One region of the Pseudarthrobacter sp. WHRI 8279 genome, then DNA from elsewhere that is predicted to be linked to it. Evidence: riboswitches for the same ligand, from Rfam matches in the RefSeq annotation. Region 1 holds a riboswitch; the other holds the start of a gene.

Region 1 (9,566 bases):
CACGCTCAGCGGATGGTGGAGCCCCACATGTTGGTGAGGTAGCGGCGCATGAAGAAGATGAAGATCAGTGCCGGGATCACCAGCAGGAAGCCGCCGGCGAACCGGTAGGCCAGCGGTGACTCGGCGAGGGAACTGAGGACCTGGGCCGGCAGGGTGCGCTGGTTCAGGGTAAGGATCGACGCGCCCAGCACCTCGTTCCAGGACATCACGAAGGTGAAGATCGAGGCCGCGGCAATGCCGGGGATGGCCATGGGCATGACCACCTTGAGGAAGGCCTGCACGGGGCTGCAGCCGAAGATCCGGGCAGCTTCCTCAACGTCCCGCGGCACGCCCAGGAACACCGAGGAGGTGATGAGGATGGTGGTGGGCAGTGCCAGCGCGGTGTGGAGCAGGACGACGGCCAGGACACTGTCGTACAGCCCGGTCTGCAGGAAGAGCTGGGCCAGCGGCACGGACAGCACCACGATCGGCAGTGCCCGGGTGAACAGCAGGAAAAGCTGGTACGGGTCCCTCCCGGGGAAGGCGAAACGCGCCACGGCGTAACCCGCCGGGACGCCGATGATCAGGGACAGCAGGAGGGTGAAGATGCCCACCTGGACGGAGTTGATGAGCCCGCCCAGGATGCCCGTGGACTGCAGGAACGTCTGCATGGTCTCAAGGGAGAAATTGTTCGGGATGAAGCTCAGCGGGAATTCCTGCAGGGCCGCCCTGCTGGAGGTGGCGGACAGCGCGATCAGGTAGATGGGCAGTGCCATGAAGAGCGTGATCAGGATGCAGCCAAGCTGCAACAGAATCCGGTTCCGGCGCCGCTTCGCCAGCGGCCTGCGGTCAACCTCCGGCTCCGGGCGCCCCGCCGGGGCGGCTGCCTTGTTGGTGGTGGCGTGGCTCATCGCGGTGCCTCCGACTGGTCTTTCAGGAGCTTGAGGTAGCCGACGGCGGTGACCATGGACACCGCCATGACCACCAGGGCCAGGGCCGACGCCACGTTGGCGTCCTGGAGCCCGGTGTACCAGCGGTAGGTCTCGCCGACCACCAGCGGGAAGTTCTGCCCGGTGAGGGCCAGGGCCACGGCGAAGGTCTGGAAGGCCAGGATGGTCCGCAGGATCAGGGCGGTCTGGAGGCTGGGCCGCAGCAGCGGCAGGGTCACGTGCCACAGCCTGTCCCAGAAGCCGGCCCCGAAAACGCCGGCCGCTTCCTCATAGTCCTTGGGGATGGACTGCAGCCCGGCGACGACGATCACGAACACCAGCGACGTTGCCCGCCAGACTTCCGCGATCAGCACGGCCATGAACATTGAGGCGTAGTTGTCATAGGCCAGCCAGGAGACCGGTTCAAGGCCCACCGAGGCCAGGACGGAATTGAGGTAGCCGCGGTCCGTGAACACCGTCAGCCAGACCAGGCCGGCGGCGAGATCGCTGACCGCCAGGGGGATGGCCCAGATATAGAAGTACACCGAGGATCCGCGCGGTTTGGCCCGGATCAGCAGGGCCATGGCCAGCGCCAGGACAAACTGGATGGGAATCATCACCACGATCAGCAGCAGGGTGTTGCCCACGGAAGACCAGAAGTAGGGGTCCTGCGCCATCCGGGTGAAGTTCGCGGTGGTCAGCCCCTCCGGGCCGCCGAACGCCTGGAGGATGCCGCTGACCATGGGCCAGCCGAACAGCAGGGTCATGAAGACAATCGACGGGGCAATCAGCAGCATCGCCGCCGAGGTTCCACTCCTCCGCGGCGGCCGGCCGCGGGGCCTGGCGGGCCGTGGCCGCGGCCTGGCGGCAGCGGGTGCGTCGGGGGAAGCCATCACGCAACCCTGCACTGGTCAGCGTCGGGATCCGGGGCCCAGCAGGGAACATTCAGCGTGTCCATGATGCCGGCCAGCTCCGCGCCCTGGCGGTCCAGCGTCGCCTTGACGTCCGCGTTGTTCAGGCAGATCTCCTGGAAGCAGTTCTTGAACAGCTGCGAGACCTGCGGGTCCTTGTCGCCCAGGCCCACCGGCGGGAGCGCAAGGATGGCGTCCGGGGCTTCCTGCTGCGCCTTGACCGCCTTGGCCTCCAGTGCGATGCCGCCCGGGAGGTCGCTTCCGATATCCGCCTTCACCACCGGGAAGAAGGCGTTGGACTTCAGCGTCTCGAGTTGCGCCTCCGGCTTTGACAGTGCCTTGATCAGCTCGAAGGCCTTGTCCTTTTCCGGTGAACCCTGGGGCACGGCCATGCCGCCGACGACCAGCAGGTAGCCCTTGCCCTTCGGGCCTGACGGGGCGGGCACCATCAGCCAGTCGTCAGGCTTGTCCTGGACCGCGTTGATAAGGCGTGCCACGTGGTCCCACGCCACCAGGACTTCCCCGTTGCCCAGCGGTTCCTGCATGAAGTCGTAATTCGCCGAGGCCGGGTTCATGTTGGCCCAGAGGTCGCGCATGTAGGTCCAGGCGGTGACGGCATCGGCATTGCGGAACGTGGTGATCTGCCCGCCCGTGAAGCTGGGGAACAGGAAACCCTGGTAGAAGCGGTGGTGGAGGCCCTTCGGCCCGGCAGGAATACCGAACACCGGGCGCCCCCCGTTCGCCGCCTTGGCCGCCTGCGCCCACGCCAGGAAGTCCTCATAGGTGAGGTTGTTGACGTCGGCACCTGACGGCAGCCAGTCCAGCGCCTTCTTGTTGACCGCCACCACGTACGTCGCCTGGATCCAGGGGATGTACCGGGGAGTATCGGTGCCGAGCTTCGCCAGCTCCAGCAGGTCTTCGGAGTAGCCGGCAGATGAAAGGTCGCTGGTGAGCGAGCTGAGGTCCTCGAACTGCGACGCGAAGGGAATGAGGTCGCTGTGCAGGCCCGCCGCGATGCCTATCTCAACCTTCCCGGCGGCAAGCTGGGACTTCAGCGTGGTGTTGAAGACGCCGGTGTCAACGGGGTTGTAGGCCACTTGGATGTCCCCGGAGAACTTCTTCAGCGTGGCTTCATACCGCTGCCGCTCTTCCACCGGGGAGAACTGGGTGGAAAGGAAGTTGACGGAGCCTTCGCCTCCGCTCCCGCTGGTGTTCACGCCGCAGGCTGCAAGCAGGGGGCCGGTGGCCAGAGCCATCAGCCCTCCCTTCAGCAAGGCCCGCCGGCTGACGTCATGGGCAAGATCCGACATTGGAACCTCCTGCTGCAAGGGCAGATAGTATTTTTGTCTGATGATCGATCATAATTGTGTGATCCAGACCACGTCAATGATCACACCGCGGCACAGGTGCGCCGCGCACGGCAAAGGGAGCGGACAGCATGACCCAGCAGAGGACCCTCATCGGAGGCTCGGGCCAGCCTCCGGCAGGGCCTGCCACGAGCGCCGGCCATGTCCTCCAGCTCTTGCGTTCAAGCCCTGCCGGATACAGCCGCGCGGACCTGCTGGACATTACGGGCATGGCCCGGTCCACCCTTTATGAGCGGCTGGATGCGCTCTTTACTGCCGGCCTGGTCTATGAATCCACAGCACTGCGCTCACAGCGAGGCAGGCCGCCCCGGGCCCTGCGCTTCGATGACCGCGGCAAGCTGGTCCTCGCGATCGAGATCGGGCACACCCACGCCAGCATCCATCTCCTCTCCCTAGGCCGGGACATCCTGGCCTCCGCACGGCTGCCCATCGAGATCAGCCAGTCCCAGGAAGGCGTGGCCGGCAGCGTCATCGAGGAGTCCCTCCGGCTCCTTGACGGGCGCCAGCCTGTGGGAGCCGGGGTGGGACTGCCGGCCCCGGTGGACCCTCTCCACCGGCTCGGCCTGGAACGCACAGTCCTTGCCCACTGGGACCTGCAAAGCCTGCAGGACGTCATGGAGGCGAAGCTCGACTGCCCGGTCCTGCTGGAAAATGACGCCCGGTCGATGGCCGTGGGCGAGGTCCGGGAGCCGCTTGAGTCCCTTGTGGCAGTAAAGGTCAGTACCGGCGTCGGCTCCGGCATCATCGTGCGGGGAGCCCTGGTCCGCGGTGCCCACGGAGCCGCCGGGGACATCGGGCACGTGCGGATTCCCGAAGCCGCGGGCCGCCGCTGCCGGTGCGGCAGGGACGGCTGCCTTGCGGCGGCGGCGTCGGGCCGCGCGCTCCTCGCGGAACCGGAACTGACCGGCTACCGCACCCTGCGGCAGCTCGTTGATGCATGCGGCAGCGATCCCGCCGTGCGCTCCGCCGTCACCGAAGCCGGGCGGGTACTGGGACGGGCGCTCGCAGCCACCGTGGGGACGCTGAACCCCGGCCGGATTGCCGTGGGCGGGCTCGTGGGCGTACTACCGGACTTCCTGCGGGCCTGCCGGCAGCAGATCCTCGAGGACGCTTTTGAACCCTCCCTGGTGGACCTTGAGGTGGTCTCCGCTGACAGCCGGACGGCCACGGCTGTTGGACTGTGCAAGCTCGTGGAGGAGAGCCTCTACGCCCCGGAAAGGGTGGAACAGCTGCTGGCGCAGCGGGCCGGCTGACCCGGGTGCCAGAGGGCAGCCTTGCCTTGGCCAGAGGGCAGCCTTGCCTTGGAGAAGCAGAGCCTTTCCACACTGGTGGCGCCCCCGGGCCGTCCCTAGACTCGGGCTATGACCACTTCATCCTTTAATGCGCTCCTGTCCACCCAGATCGGCAACGAGTTCACCGCATCGCAGCAGTACATTGCCGTGGCCACCTGGTTCGCCAACCAGGACCTCCCCCAGCTGGCACGCTACTTCTACCGCCAGTCCGTGGAGGAACGGAACCACGCCATGATGATGGTGCAGTACATGCTTGACCGGGACATTGCCTTCACCATCCCCGGCGTTCCGGCCGTCCGCAACGACTTCAATTCCGTCACCGAGCCGCTGGCCCTGGCGCTGCAGCAGGAGAAGGAAGTCACCCGCAACATCGAGGACCTGTTCCGGGCTGCCCGCGGCGAAAACGATGCCCTGGGCGAGCAGTTCATGCTGTGGTTCCTCAAGGAGCAGGTGGAGGAGGTGGCCTCCATGACCACCCTGCTGAACATCGCAGAGCGCGCGGACAACCTGTTCGACATCGAAAACTTCATTGCCCGGGAAACCATCGGCGACGGCGGCCGTGACGCCTCTGCCCCCGAGGCAGCCGGCGGCACCCTCTAGCCCCGCCCGGCAGGCACCCCTGGTGAGGTTGGGCACCAAAAGTGCCCGCCGCCGTCGGGCGTTGCTACGCTGGAAACCAAGGCTCCGCACCTGAGCCTCCGGACGACGGTTCAGTACCCGGAACGCGACAAGACTGGCCAAAGGATCTGCCATGTCGTGGCTAATACTTCTTCTCTCCGGAGCGCTCGAGGCCGTCTGGGCCGCCTCCCTGCACCGCGCCTTCCAGGCCTCCGGACGGCAGCGCCTGGCCCCCGCGGCCCTCTTCCTGGTCTCCGTCGCCGCGAGCACGGGCGGCCTTGCCATCGCGATGCAGTCCATCCCCACCGGCACCGCCTACGCGGTCTGGGTTGGGGTAGGCGTAGTGCTGACCTCCGCTTATGCCATGGTCACCAGGGTGGAACGTCCGACGGCGGCGCGGCTCCTTTTGCTCTCCGGCATCGCCGTGTGCGTGGTTGGCCTGAAGGTGGTGGCGTAATGCTGCGGCGTTCACTTCCCTGGCTGGTGCTCCTGGCCTCCGCTGTCCTCGAAGCCGTATGGGCCACGGCCCTCGGACTGTCCGACGGCTTCAGCCGGCCCGGCCCAACCCTTGTTTTCGCCGTGACAGCCACCCTGAGCATGCTGGGCCTGGGCTGGGCTATCCGCACCATTCCGCTGGGCAGCGCCTACGCGGTATGGGTGGGCCTGGGCGCCGCGCTGACTGTGGGCTGGGCGATGGCCACCGGCGTGGAGCCATTCAGCGTGCTGAAGGTTGTGTTCATTGCGGGGATCGTCGGCTGCGCAGCCGGCCTCAAGGCTCTGCCGGCCGAACACGCACCCCGCAGCTCCACGCCGGAGCCAACGGCCCGCCGCTGAGCTTCGGCAGTCTAGGCTTTTGCCATGGACTCCCCCGAGATCGCCGAGGCCGTCGCTGCGCTGCGCGGCGCCTTGAACGGCGCCCCGCACGGCGGGCGGCGGATGCTGCTGGGCATCGCGGGCGCGCCGGGCGCCGGCAAGTCCACCTTCGCTGCCTGGCTGCAGCAGCAGTTCGGGCCCGGGCAGGCTGTGGTGGTGCCGATGGACGGCTTCCACCTGGGCAACGCCATCATTGAGGGCACGCCGCTGCGGCAGCGCAAGGGGGCCATCGACACGTTCGACGCCGGCGGGTACCTGTCGCTGCTGCGCCGCCTGGTTCGGCGGGACGAGGCAGTGGTGTACGCCCCGGAGTTCAACCGCACCCTTGATGAACCGGTGGCGGCCTCCATCGCCATCCCTGCGGAGGTGCCCCTGGTGATCACGGAAGGCAACTACCTGTTGTTTGAACAGGAACCCTGGAAGGACATCCGGTCGCAGCTGGACGAGGTCTGGTTTGTTGATGTACCCCCGGCACTGCGGCTGAACCGCTTGGTGGAGCGGCACATCTCGTTCGGGATGGAGCGGGCCGCGGCAGAAGCGTGGGCAGCCGGCCCGGACCAGGCCAACGCCGTGCTGATCGAGGCCACCCGTCCGGCGGCCAGCAGGATTATTCCCTGGCACTAGGGGGTTACCACTACCAGCAGCATCCGAAAACAGCGCTGGCAATGGCAAAGAAACAGGAGAACTCATGGCACACGCGGTAACCCTCGGCGACGGACTCGACGTCAGCCGGCTCGGCTTCGGCGGCATGGCCCTGACGCCCGTCTACGGGGAGGTGGACCAGGAGGACGCGCTCCGCACGCTGCACCACGCCGTGGACTCCGGTGTCAGCTTCATCGACACCGCGGACATCTACGGCGGCGGCAGCAACGAGGAACTGATCGCTCAGCTGCTGAAGGCGCGGCGGAACGAGGTCCAGCTGGCCACCAAGTTCGGGCTGGTGGGCACGCCGGCGGACGGCTACACGGACATCCGCGGCGATACTGCCTACATCCGCAAGGCCGTGGACCGCAGCCTGCGCCGGCTGGGCACCGACGTGATCGACCTTTACTACATGCACCGCCGCGACCTCCGCGTTCCCATGGCGGAAACCGTGGGAGCCATGGCGGAGCTTGTGCAGCGGGGCAAGGTCCGGCACCTGGGGCTGTCCGAGGTGACGGCCCAGGAACTGGAGGAAGCCAGTGCCGTGCATCCCATAGCCGCTGTCCAGAGCGAATGGTCCATCTGGAGCCGCGACGTCGAACGCAACGTTGTCCCCGCCGCTGCCGCCCTGGGGGTGGGCTTCGTGCCGTACTCGCCGCTGGGCCGGGGATTCCTCACCGGCACCGTCGACGCCTCAAGCCTGGGGGACAACGACTTCCGGCGCCGGATCCCCCGTTTCGCCCCGGATGCCGCCGGCGCCAACCAGGCGGTGGTGGACACGGTGCAGTCCGTCGCGGACCAGCTGGACGCGACGCCGGCACAGGTCGCCCTCGCCTGGCTGCTCGCCCAGGGCAGAAGGCTGGGGCTGCCGGTCGTCCCCATCCCGGGCACCCGCAAAGCGCACCGGATCGACGAGAACCTGGGCGCCCTGGACCGGGAACTGACCCCGGCGCACCTCGACGCGCTTGGCGAAGCCTCGGAGGCCGTCGTCGGCTCCCGTTCCGCCGATCCCGCCTGGGTCTCGGAGGGGCGCGAATAAACTCAAGCCCATGGACTCACTCATTCATGACCTGCGTGACATCACCATCCGCCGGATTTCGGTCAGCGGGATGGACAACAACGTGTACCTGCTGACTGCCAAAGCCAGCGGCGAACAGGTGCTGATCGACGCCGCGGATGATGCGCCGGCCATCCGGCAGCTGCTGCGGGACGCCGCCGCGGACACATCCGCGACGCCGAAGCTCGCTGCCATTGCCACCACCCACCAGCACTGGGACCACGTCCGGGCACTGAAGGAGATGGTGGGGGCAACCGGCGCCCCCACTGCCGCAGGAACTGACGACGCCGATGCGCTGCCGGTTGCGCCGGACCGGAACCTGGAGCACGGGGACACGGTGGCCGTGGACGGCTTTACGCTTACGGCGGTCCACCTGCGCGGGCACACGCCCGGCTCGATTGCCTTTGTTTATGAGGACCCCGAAGGACCCGCGCATATTTTCTCCGGCGATTCGTTGTTCCCCGGCGGCGTGGGCAACACCCAGAACGATCCCGAGCGTTTCACACAGCTTTTGGACGATGTAGCCCAGCGGCTGTTCGGGGCCTACTCGGATGACACCGTGGTCCACCCGGGCCACGGCAAGCCGACAACCCTGGGGGCCGAGCGGCCCCACCTGGAGGAGTGGCGCGCACGCGGCTGGTGACCGGGCGCGACTGACAGCTCCGCGTCAACCGCCGGAATACTCCAGTTAAAAGGCGAAGGGCCCAACCATCCCTGGTTGGGCCCTTCGGACGTTGCTGGTGCCTAGCGGCTGCGCCGTTCGTTGGACGCCGGAGCCGAGGCGCGGCGGGGGCCGCTGCGCGCGGGACGGCCGGAACCGCCGCCGTTGCCGGCGTAGGACCCGCCAGAGGTGCCACCGGTGTTGGAGGACCATACGGCCTTGTTGCCGCCGCTGGCTGCGCCGGCCCCTGCCGAGCGCTGTCCGCCGGTCCGGGCACCCGTTCCCGCGCCGGCTGCGGCACGCTGGCCGGTTGCCGGGCGGCCGCTGCGCTGGCCGCCTGAGGAAGCCGGACGGCCCGAGCTGGCCGGACGTCCGGTGCCGCCACGCGGGGCGTCAGTGCGGGTGACGCGTGATTCTGCACGCCCGTCCGAACCGCGGCCAGCCGATGCACGGCCACCTGCCGCGGGGACGTCGTTGCGGTGCGTGGAGGCCGTGCCGCGTCCGCGGTTGTTGCGGCGGGCGGCTGCTGCCGCTACCGCGCGGTCCTCGTTCTGCTCAGCCACGCGGTCGAAGGCTGCCCGGGCTTCGGTCCGGCCTTCGAAAGCGACGGCACGGCGCTCGGCGCGCGGGATGTCGGTGCGGGTGGGCTCAGCCGAAACCCGGCCGCGTCCACCGCGGCCGCCACGCCCGCCTGCAGTGGGTGCAGCCTGGCGGCGGGCCCGCTTGCGCTCGGCGTTGGCACCGGTGGAGGTGCCGCCGCCCTGCTGTGCGGCCTTCTTGGCCAGCAGCGCAGCGCGGGTGCGGGGATCGATCTTCTCGGCCATTTCGCCCACCAGCTCCGCAACCAGCGGGGAGTTGGCGGTGACGCGCTCGAAGTTGACCTCCACGCCGGCAGCCTTCATCAGCTTCTTGACGTCGGTCTGCTGCTCGGGGAGGGTCAGCGTGACCACGGTGCCGTCGGAACCGGCGCGGGCGGTACGGCCTGAACGGTGCAGGTACGCCTTGTGCTCGGTGGGCGGGTCAACGTGGATGACCAGTTCGACGTCGTCCACGTGCACGCCGCGGGCTGCGACGTCGGTGGCCACCAGGACGCGGACGTCACCGGAGGAGAACTCGGCCAGGTTGCGGTCGCGGGCATTCTGCGACAGGTTGCCGTGCAGGTCCACGGCGGGGATCCCGGCGTCGGTCAGGGTCTTGGCGAGCTTGCGGGCGTGGTGCTTGGTCCGCATGAAAAGTA
Region 2 (9,566 bases), on a different replicon from region 1:
GCAGGTCATGGTGCTGATCGCGGGCCTGACGCCTCTGATCATCCTGCCGTTCTTCATCGTGCTCGTGCCCGAACCGGCCATCATCTCTGTTTCGCGCGGCATTCCGGAAGCCCGCATCCGAAGCGCCCTCGCTCTCGTGGCGCCCGACCGCGACATCGCGGGTGTGGATCTCACCCGTGCGGGTCTCACCCTCGGTGCCGGCGAGGCGCGCGCGAAGGCTTTGTTCGCCGAGATACTGTCGCGGCCACTACTCGGAGTGACCCTGCTGATCTGGGGAGTGTTCTTCGTGGTGCAGGGGTCGGGCCTGCTGGTTCTGCAGTACATGCCGGTTCTTCTCCAGGCCCCCTCCCCCGGTCTGTCGACGGCCGAGAGCGGACTGATCGTCGCCATGTACGGCTGGGGCGCCTTGATCGGCCAGTTCGCGATCGCGTTCATCCTAAAGCGCTTTGATCGCTTCATCGCTCTGGCAGGTGTCACCCTCTGGGGCGTGATAGGCCTGCTGATCGTGGCCGCCTTCGGCACCGGCTTCGGCTTCTTCGGCTACTTCGCGCTGCTGTTCGCGATCGGATTGTCGCTCCCCGCGGGTGCGGCTGCCATGCAATCCATCACTACACTGGCCTACCCGGACCAGTTCCGAGCGACGGGAATGGGGTCGGCAGGATTCGCTGGTCGGCTCGGTACCCTGACCTATGGTGCACTCGGCGGGACCCTGATTGGCGCGGGCTTTGGCCTCACCACGATCTCGCTCGTGCTCGCCGTTCCGCTCGCCGTCTCGATTGGTCTAGTCTTCGGTCTGCGCGCCCTGTCCCGGCGTGCCGGGATCGCCGCAGAACCGCAGCAAATTCCCCCGGAGGTGGCCGATGCTGTTGTCAGCACCTGAGCTCGGTCACACGACGTCGCTATATACACCGCGCCGGCAGAGGCCCCGGCGTCCGGGCACTACCGCAGGCTCACAGGAAGGATATGGTTCGATAGCGGACCTCATTGAAGCCGCGGTGCTGCGGGAAGTGAAACGAATGCAGCGCAAACATAACCAGGGCAGAATGTGGGAGCCGGTACCAGCCGGTGCACTACGTCCGGGTAGACGGACTCTCAACGAAGAGAGACACCGGGCCTGAATAGATTTCCTTTCGCAGGGACAACAAGAAAGATAACGGGGCCGGGAACTGTGTGGTGCGGTTTCCGGCCCCACCTTCACGCATGGAACCCACCACCGATACTGTATTACATTATTACCAATTCTGTAGTACAATATAAGTGTGGCGATTCGATGGACAGACAGCGCAGCGAAGCACGGCATCGACCAGAGCGATGCACTGTTCGCAATGCAGAACTTCCTCTACCGGATCGAAAAGTTTGACGAACCGCGCATAGAGGGCGGTCAACGCCCGGACCTGTTCATCAACCCGTCACGAAACCGCCAGATGATGCTTGAAGTCATGGCGATCATCACCCCGCCGGCAGACATTCTGATCTTCCATGTGATGGAAGCCCGGAGGAAAATCATCGACATTGCAGAAGAGAGGCAGTGATGACCAGGACCAACGAACCAGCACTGACCAGCCAGGAACAGGAACGCTACCACCGGCTGGCAGAGTCGGCCGAGAACATGGATACCCTGCCCGAAGGCGCCGTGATCACCAAGAGCAACGGCCCAGGAGCCGGCCAGGCACTACTGGAAGCCGCTCTCGGATCACCGGAAGCCGTGCAACGCTCCGTGGGCCGTCCTTCACTAAGCGGCAAGGCAGCCCCGGCGCCAGTGCGCTCCTACCGGCTGACGGAGGAACTACTGCGCGAGCTGGGGGAGCGGGCCGAAGCTGAACACCGCAAACCCAGCGAGATTGTGCGCGAGGCACTGCACCAGTACCTGCACCGGGCATCTTAGGAGCCAGGCCCGCTTAGCTCTCCTGCCGGTAGCAGCCCAACCATCCCCATATCTCGACACCGCCACAGTCGCTGCGGCCCGTACCGCCGAGCTGGGGGGGACCATCGAGGGAGGCCCTAGCTGTATTGACCTGAGAGGTTAGTAACACGGCTGATCGGTGGCTGACCTTTGAGTGAGGTGTGGCCTCGATGATGATTGTAGTGATGGAGCCAGCCGGCGAAAGCAGCAACACGCTCGGCCTCTGAGCGGTACGGGCGGGCGTAGGCCCATTCATCGAGCATGGTGCGGTTGTAGCGCTCGACTTTGCCGTTGGTTTGAGGCCTGTAGGGGCGGGTGCGTTTGTGGCTGATCTTCGGGCCCAGCGCGTCCTGGAACGCGTAGGACCGGTAGCAGGAGCCGTTGTCCGTCAACACCCGTTTGACGACGATTCCGTGGGATTCGAAATAAGCGTTGGCGCGGTCCCAGAACCCGGCGGCGGTGTCCTTTTTCTCATCGGCCAGGATCTCGGTGTAGGCGAGCCGGGAATGGTCATCAACGGCGTTGTGCAAGAACGCGTAGCCCGGTCGCCGGTTCGCCGCCGTTCCGGTCTTATTCCGCCTGCCGGCGGCCCTGCCCAGGCTCCGGTGACGCCGCCGTCCGGGATCCGCCCGAGTTTCTTGATGTCCACGTGGACCAGCTCCCCGGGTCTGTGGTGCTCGTACCGGCGGATCACTCTGCCGGTTGCCCTGTCCAGCCACGACAGCCTGGCCAGCCCGTACCTGGACAGGACCCGGTGCACCGTGGACGGGTGGATCCCCAGCAGGTAACCGATCCGCGCCGGACCCCAGCGGCGGTTGACCCTGATCGCGATGATCCGCCGCTCCCGCTGCGGACAGGTTCTCCGGGGTGAGGTGCGGGGCCGGCTCGACACATCCTGCATGCCCGGCTCGCCATGCTCGCGGTAGCGGGCCGCCCACCGCGCCGCAGTCGTGACGGATACTTGGAAACGCTCAGCCGCCCGACGCAGCGGCCACCCATCCTCGACGATGCACCGGGCCAGTCGGAGCATGCCCTTCGGCGTCAGGATCGCGTTAGCATGGGACATTGAAGACCTCCTTGTGGATCGGACTCTTAGACAAGCCCCACTCCACTCGGAGGTCTTCTTTTTGTCACCTATCCACGCCGCGCGTTCCTAACGTTCGTGGTCAATACACCTAGCCGGCCTCCCTGCCAAGGAGTGAGATAAGCAACGCAAACGTTCAACGCCACCGGCCCGCCGAGAGGGCAAATGGTGGGTTATCGAGATTCCAGAACTTGGGCAAACCACCCAGGCCCGGAACGTCGCAGAAATTCAAGAAATGGCAACGGACCTCGCGGCCATTATCCGAAACGTGGACCCCTCAGAGGTTCAGGTCACCGTCGGCATCAACGCTAAAGAAGCACGCACTAGATACGCCCAGGATCAACGCAGCTATCTCTCATCCGGCGCGGCAGGAGTACCCGGGCCGCCCCACACCCAGCCCTCGCGCTGGTTACTCTCATGAAACGTCAGTAGGCTGGAGGACCGCACCACCCCCATATGGTGCGAGTGATGAGGGTTGTCCGAGACTGCGGCTCTTGGTGCCGGTGCCCTTGGAAGTTGCCCCCAGCTATCCAAGTCACCGGCACCACTACGTTAAAGCCCAGCCCGGATATCTACCCGGCCCGAGGTTTACTGATCGGTGCGAATCATGATCAGCGCGGACCCTTTCGGGATCTGCGCTTCCAGAGCTTCGCGGGCCTCATCGTAGGTTGCACCGCTGGCAGTAATCCGACTTGTCTCAGTCTCGCTACCGCTGCGCACAGTTCCCGTCAGCTCCACTTTCACACTTCACCATCTACCGCATTGGCTGTTGACTGTTAGTTCAGAATGGCGGTTTTTCACAGCTTAGTTTGGCGGTTGCTCGTCCTATAAGCCGATCCTCCAATGGACACTTAGGCCGCACCACGGCCCGCACCTGATGGCTCGTTCCTTAATGCAGCGCCTTCAGTCCAACGACGCCGACGACAATCATGGCCAGAAACAAGATCTTCAGCACAGACACAGATTCCGCACCGGTGGCCATGGCATAAACGACGGTCAAAACCGCTCCGATTCCCACCCACACTGCGTACGACGTAGCGAGGGGAAGCTCTCGCATGGCATAGGCGAGGCCGCCCATACTGAGGATGAGTGCAATGGCGAAGGCGATTGAAGGGCCTGGGCGGCTGAAGCCCTCGGACTTGCCCAAGGCAGTCGCCCACACGGCCTCTAGAACACCTGAAATAACGAGCACAATCCACGGCATGACGATCTCTCGTGGGCCGTCTTGTCGCACACCGGGTACGGCACCCATCGTCCGGGAGCCTACGTTCGAGGCTCCTTTTTAAGATCGCACGCCCGGCAAGTGGGGGCAAGCCCGGTTGCACGCGGCAGGAGTCCATGTGCCGTAACCGACGGTTTCCGAGAGGCCCTTCGGCTAGTCGGGACACGCCAGAATTGACCGCCTCGTTCCCCGTGCCCGGCTGTCTCCTCGAAATCCGTCCAGTAGGCCTTGCCGATGACGGTGTCACCGTCGAGCAGCTCGTAGCGTTGGCGGGCAGGATCGTTCCGGACCGTGATGGTGGCCTGCGGTTCCATAGTCGCTCCCTAATGTGCTTGCTTTCTGAGGTGCTTACCGGGGCTGGTGGTCGGGTCAGGCGCGGGGGCGCAGTCGGACCGAGGGCATGCCCGGGGCCGGCAGCGGGGCCGGCTGGCCGCCCGGGTAGGGACCGAATCGCGGGTAGGCAGCGCCGTCGTCGTAAATGCCGGCGGCGGGCGCGGTGGCCGGTTCGACGTCGATCTCGGCCTGCCACGCCGCGCGGTAGGCGAGGACCTCCTCGTGGGTGCGCCCAACAAAGTTCCACCACATCACGATCTGCTCTCCCAGCGGCTCCCCGCCGATAAGCACCAGCCGCACCGGGTCCGGTCCGGCCTCCAGCACCAGCGACCGCTGGCCGATGGGCAGGTAAGCCAAGTGGTCCACGGGTATCGGCGAACCGTTGAGGGTTAGGTCCCCGGCATCGAGCAGCACCCCATGCTCAAAGCCCGGATCCAGGTCCAGTTCCAGCCGTGCTCCGGGCTCCAGGGTTATCGAGGCGGCCAGCAGCGGCGGGGTGTAGGTCTTGACCGGGGAAGCGGATCCGGCGAGTGAGCCCACAAAGACCCGCAGCGCCGTTCCCTCACCCGTGACCGGAGTCGGTGCATAGTGCTCGAAAGCCGGGGGCATGTGCCGGGTTGCGTCGGGCAAGGCGTACCACAGCTGAACCCCGTGCAGGAGCGTGGTCTCTGGAGTGGAAAATTCTTGATGGGAAATCCCGCGTCCGGCGATCATGAGGTTGAGCTCGCCGGGGCGAACGAGCGCCTCGGCGCCGGAGGAGTTTCGATGGGAAATTCCACCAGTGAACAGCAGGCTGACGGTAGCCAAACCGGTGTGCGGGTGCCGGGGCACCCTCATTCCGCCGGACTGAGAGATCGGGTCGGGACCATAATGGTCCAGAAAGCACCATGACCCGATCAGGCTGCGCTGACGCTGCGGCAGGGTCCGGCGCACGGTCATTGCCCGCGGCCCGCCCAGCGGCACGTCCCGGGGGACAGTAGCTCCGCGGCGAACGGCGCGGTGCTCTCCGCGCACACGATTTCCTCGGGGTTTACATCCAGGTTTGTCACGATTCTGCTCCCGCAACGGCCGGACGGGTGGAGGTATTCGCGCGGGGCCGCACGGGATGTCGGGACAGGATCGAGACCCGGTTGAACGCGTTCATGGTGACCGCTGCCCACTGCAATGCCGGCCACTGCGCATCACTGAGCTGCAGGCGGGCCGCGGCCAGCTCCCTCACGCGCGTATCAGCGTCGGGCAGGACGGTGGCGGCCTCGCCGATGGCCAGCGCGGCCCGCTCCACGTCGGTGAACACCGCGGCCTCCCGCCACGTGGGCAGCACGGCCAGCTGCTGGCCGGTGACTCCGACCTCGCCGGCGTCGCAGCTGTGCAGATACAGGCAGTAAGCACAGCCGTTGAGCTGGGAGATCCGTACATTGACCAGCTCCACCACAGACCGGGACAGCCCCGCCTCCCCGGCCGCGGCGGCGACCTTCAGTGCCAGACCATTGAGCGCCTGCCAGCTGCCGGCATCGGACTTGTCCAGGAAAAAGAGGTCACTGGTGGTCATAGTGCTCCTTGTTCGTCGCCGCAGTCCGGAAGGCCAGGGACTAGTGGGGGACTAGTGGGACACGTCCCGGTCCTGGTCGCCGATATGGCCGGGGGCGTGGGCGTCCAGGACGCGCTGAACGAACGCACCGTATTCCTCCATGTAGTGGCGCAGGAAAGCGGCCGTGCCCTCGTCCCTGACTTCACCGTCGTCCCCGAACACATCGGCGTCGAACTTCACGTACGCCTCCGGGGCACTCAGCTGAGGTGCATCGAGAAAGCTCAACACCGTGCGCATCGAGGACTGCATCACGGCGGTACCGATATTGCCCGGGGAAGCACCGATGATGCCGGTAGGTTTCCGGGCGAACGAATTGGCCCCCCACGGTCGGGATCCCCAGTCAATAGCGTTCTTCAACGCTCCTGGGATCGACCGGTTGTACTCGGGAGAGACAAATAGGATGCCGTCGGAGGCCTCGATGGACTCCTTCAACGCCCTGCCTTCCGCCGGGAAATCGGCATCAAAATCGTAGTTGTAGAGCGGGAGGTCCCTAATAGGAATCTCGGTGAACTCAAGTTCCTCTGGGGCCAGTTTGATCAGGGCCTTGGATAATGTGCGATTGATGGAGCCGCTGGCCAGGCTTCCCACGAAGTATCCGATCTTGTACGTTTTTTCTGGCACTATCTCAATCCTTTCTAGCGTCGGCATGGCGCGCCGGCCATATTAAGGCGGGAACTCGGCAGTCCCTAGCACAGTTCAGCACAGTTCAATCCTTTCCGACAGGGAACCTCAGAACCCTTCGCCAGGCTGTGAGGCTGGCCACGACGGCCATTCGCCGGCATCGCTCAACGGAGTACCTTCGGTGGCCTCAGGGGGCGGAGGCTCCGTCGGGTTGCGCTGGGTGTCGCCGAAGCTGTATACGTCGAGTTCCATGGAGCGCCCCTAGGCCTGTGATCCGGCGGCCGCGGGCAGGATCAGGCCGGTGGCGTTGTTGCGGGCACCATCAAATCGGGCGGCGGCGTCGGCCCAGTTGACGATGTTCCAGAAGGCGTTGACGTAGTCGGCCTTGACGTTGACGTAGTCGAGGTAGAAGGCGTGTTCCCACATGTCCAGCATCAGCAGCGGGGTGGTGCCGAGTGCGGTGTTGCCCTGCTGGTCGTAGAGCTGTTCGATGACGAGGTTCCCGCCGATGGGCTCGTAGGCGAGGAAGGCCCAGCCGGAACCCTGCAGGCCGAGGGAGGCGGCGCTGAAGTGGTGGCGGAAGGCGTCGAAGGAGCCGAAGGCGTCGTCGATGGCGGCCGCGAGCTCGCCTTCGGGCTTGTCGCCGCCGTCCGGGGAGAGGTTCTTCCAGAAGACGGAGTGGTTGATGTGCCCGCCGGTGTGGAACGCGAGGTCCTTGGAGAGGCGGTTGATGTTGGCGAAGTCGCCCTGCTCGCGGGCCTCGGCCAGCTGGGCGAGGGCGTTGTTGGCGCCGGCGACGTAGGTGGCGTGGTGCTTGCTGTGGTGCAGCTCCATGATCCGCGCGGAAATGTGGGGCTCCAGCGCGGCATAGTCGTAGTCAAGGTCTGGCAGTACGTAGGTGTTCATGGTTCTTCCTCGCTGTTGAGAAGCCGGGAAACGATGAGCGGGGTGAATGTGTGTCTTACTTGCCGGCCAGGAGGCGTTCGACGCGGGGTTTGACCTCGGTGGCCAGCAGGATCAGGGATTCCAGGAAGTGCTCCTGGGGCAGGCCGCCGATGTCCATTTGCAGGAAGTGGCGCATGTGTCCCATGTGGCCGTGCAGGTCCACGATGCGCTGGGCGATTTCGTCGGGGTCTCCGACGTAGTACGCGCCGGGGAAGTCTGCCTGGGCCAGGAACTGGCGCTTGTCAGGGGCGGGCCAGCCGCGGAGTTTGCCCATTACGATGTTGAGGTTGTACCAGCCGGGGTAGAAGCGTTCCAGCGCTTCTTTCTTGGTCGGGGCGATCAGCCCGAGGGTTGCCACGGAGACCTTGATATTCCCTCCGGTGTGCCCGGCCTGCGCCGCGGAAGCGCGGTAGAGGTCTGCCAGCGGGGCGAACCTGGCGGGGGCTCCGCCGATGATGCCGTAGGAGATGGGCAGGCCCAGCTTTCCGGCGCGGACCGAGGACGGGGCGCTGCCGCCGGTGGCCACCCAGACGGGCAGGGAGCCGTTGACCGGCCGTGGCACGACGGCCAGCTCGTCGAGTGAAGGCCGGACGGTTCCGGACCAGGTCACGTTTTCGGTCTTGCTGTTGTTGATGGTCATCAGCAGGTCCAGTTTTTCGGCGTAGAGCCGGTCGTAGTCGTTCAGGTCGTAGCCGAAGAGCGGGAACGTCTCCACCGAGGATCCGCGGCCGGCGGTGATTTCCACCCGGCCGCCGCCGGAGACGGCGTCGGCGATAGCGAACTGCTGGAACACCCGTACCGGGTCGTCGGTGCTGATGATACTCGCGCCGCTGCCGAGCTTGATCTGCTTCGTTGCCGCCGCGGCGGCGGCGATCACAGAACCCGGCGATGACGCAGGCATGTCCAGGGTGTGTGCTCGCCCACGCCGAAGTAATCCAGCCCGTTCTGGTCGGCCAGGACGATCGCCTCGTGGAGGTTGCTAATGGCCTCGGCGGTGGGCCGGAGGCTTCCGTCGGAGTTGCGTTGGGTGTCACCGAAGCAGATGCCGTGGTCCCTGCACAGGCGCTGGACCCTGTTCTCACCCGCCACGATGCCCATCCCCGGGAGCTCATCGGCGATAAACCGGTATCCGAAGGCCGGGTCGTCGGCGTGGATGTCCCGGGCGGCGTTGACCAGGTGCGCATCGACCCAGTCCCGTTCCGTCACCGGGCTGGCCCTCCACCGGTAATAGCCTTGCTTGCTGAATCCCAACACCCTGCAGGTCACCGCCACGGGAACACCGTCGGCGGCAAGATCCGTGACCAGCGGGTAAATCATTTTGGGTTGATGTCCCTGGCCAGATAGGCAGCAGCCCGGCGCAGAATCTCGTTCTCCTGCTCCAACAGCCGGTTCCGCTTCTTCAGCTCCCGCATCTCGGCCGACTCCGCCGCCGCCGGGCCGGTCCCGGATTCCTTCCGTTCAGCGATGGCAATCCAGCGCTTCAACGTCGTGACCGACAGCCCGAAATCCTTAGCAATCTGCGCCAGAGGCGCCTCACCCTTACGGGCCACATCAATAACATCCTGGCGGAACTCCGCCCCATAAGCCGTGGGCATAGTCAACATCCTTCCACGAGCACAAGCTCGCTAGATCAAGGAGTCAACAAAACCGGGGGCAGTCCCGATAGCCGTGGTGGAGGCTTAGGAAGGATAACGCCGCCATGGAATCCTTCTTCTCGCTGCTGCAGAAGAAGATCCTGGATCGTCAACGGTGGCTCACACGGTGGGACTGGCCGACCTGTTCCTGCGCGAACCGTTCGGGATATCCGTACTCGATCAGGTGGGGTGACATAGGAGTGTCTGAGGCTGTGCAGGGTCAGGTTCTTGTTCAG

The links. A riboswitch is a leader RNA that binds a small molecule or an ion and turns the genes downstream of it on or off. The one in region 1 is predicted to bind guanidine.
Region 2: it holds a riboswitch for guanidine, as region 1 does, so the genes downstream of both, ABRP28_RS20305 (multidrug efflux SMR transporter) here and ABRP28_RS13315 (multidrug efflux SMR transporter) in region 1, are expected to answer to the same signal.

What each region holds. Positions count from the first base shown of each region.
Region 1 is NZ_CP168162.1:2,879,321-2,888,886, forward strand. Features, by position in the region: gene ABRP28_RS13290 (carbohydrate ABC transporter permease) at 6-890, opposite strand; gene ABRP28_RS13295 (carbohydrate ABC transporter permease) at 887-1,801, opposite strand; gene ABRP28_RS13300 (ABC transporter substrate-binding protein) at 1,801-3,129, opposite strand; gene ABRP28_RS13305 (ROK family protein) at 3,258-4,439, shown strand; gene ABRP28_RS13310 (ferritin) at 4,548-5,078, shown strand; guanidine-III (ykkC-III) riboswitch at 5,155-5,220, shown strand; gene ABRP28_RS13315 (multidrug efflux SMR transporter) at 5,230-5,553, shown strand; gene ABRP28_RS13320 (multidrug efflux SMR transporter) at 5,553-5,930, shown strand; gene ABRP28_RS13325 (nucleoside/nucleotide kinase family protein) at 5,955-6,593, shown strand; gene ABRP28_RS13330 (aldo/keto reductase) at 6,658-7,650, shown strand; gene ABRP28_RS13335 (MBL fold metallo-hydrolase) at 7,661-8,311, shown strand; gene ABRP28_RS13340 (DEAD/DEAH box helicase) at 8,413-9,566, opposite strand, start outside.
Region 2 is NZ_CP168163.1:56,414-65,979, forward strand. Features, by position in the region: gene ABRP28_RS20280 (aromatic acid/H+ symport family MFS transporter) at 1-880, shown strand, start outside; gene ABRP28_RS20285 (hypothetical protein) at 861-1,118, shown strand; gene ABRP28_RS20290 (hypothetical protein) at 1,260-1,532, shown strand; gene ABRP28_RS20295 (ribbon-helix-helix domain-containing protein) at 1,532-1,885, shown strand; partial or broken gene ABRP28_RS20300 (IS481 family transposase) at 2,002-2,969, opposite strand; gene ABRP28_RS20305 (multidrug efflux SMR transporter) at 3,877-4,191, opposite strand; guanidine-III (ykkC-III) riboswitch at 4,202-4,268, opposite strand; partial or broken gene ABRP28_RS20310 (pirin family protein) at 4,579-5,591, opposite strand; gene ABRP28_RS20315 (carboxymuconolactone decarboxylase family protein) at 5,588-6,091, opposite strand; gene ABRP28_RS20320 (NADPH-dependent FMN reductase) at 6,143-6,751, opposite strand; gene ABRP28_RS20325 (hypothetical protein) at 6,860-7,003, opposite strand; gene ABRP28_RS20330 (superoxide dismutase) at 7,013-7,657, opposite strand; gene ABRP28_RS20335 (LLM class flavin-dependent oxidoreductase) at 7,713-8,597, opposite strand; partial or broken gene ABRP28_RS20340 (transposase) at 8,738-9,291, opposite strand.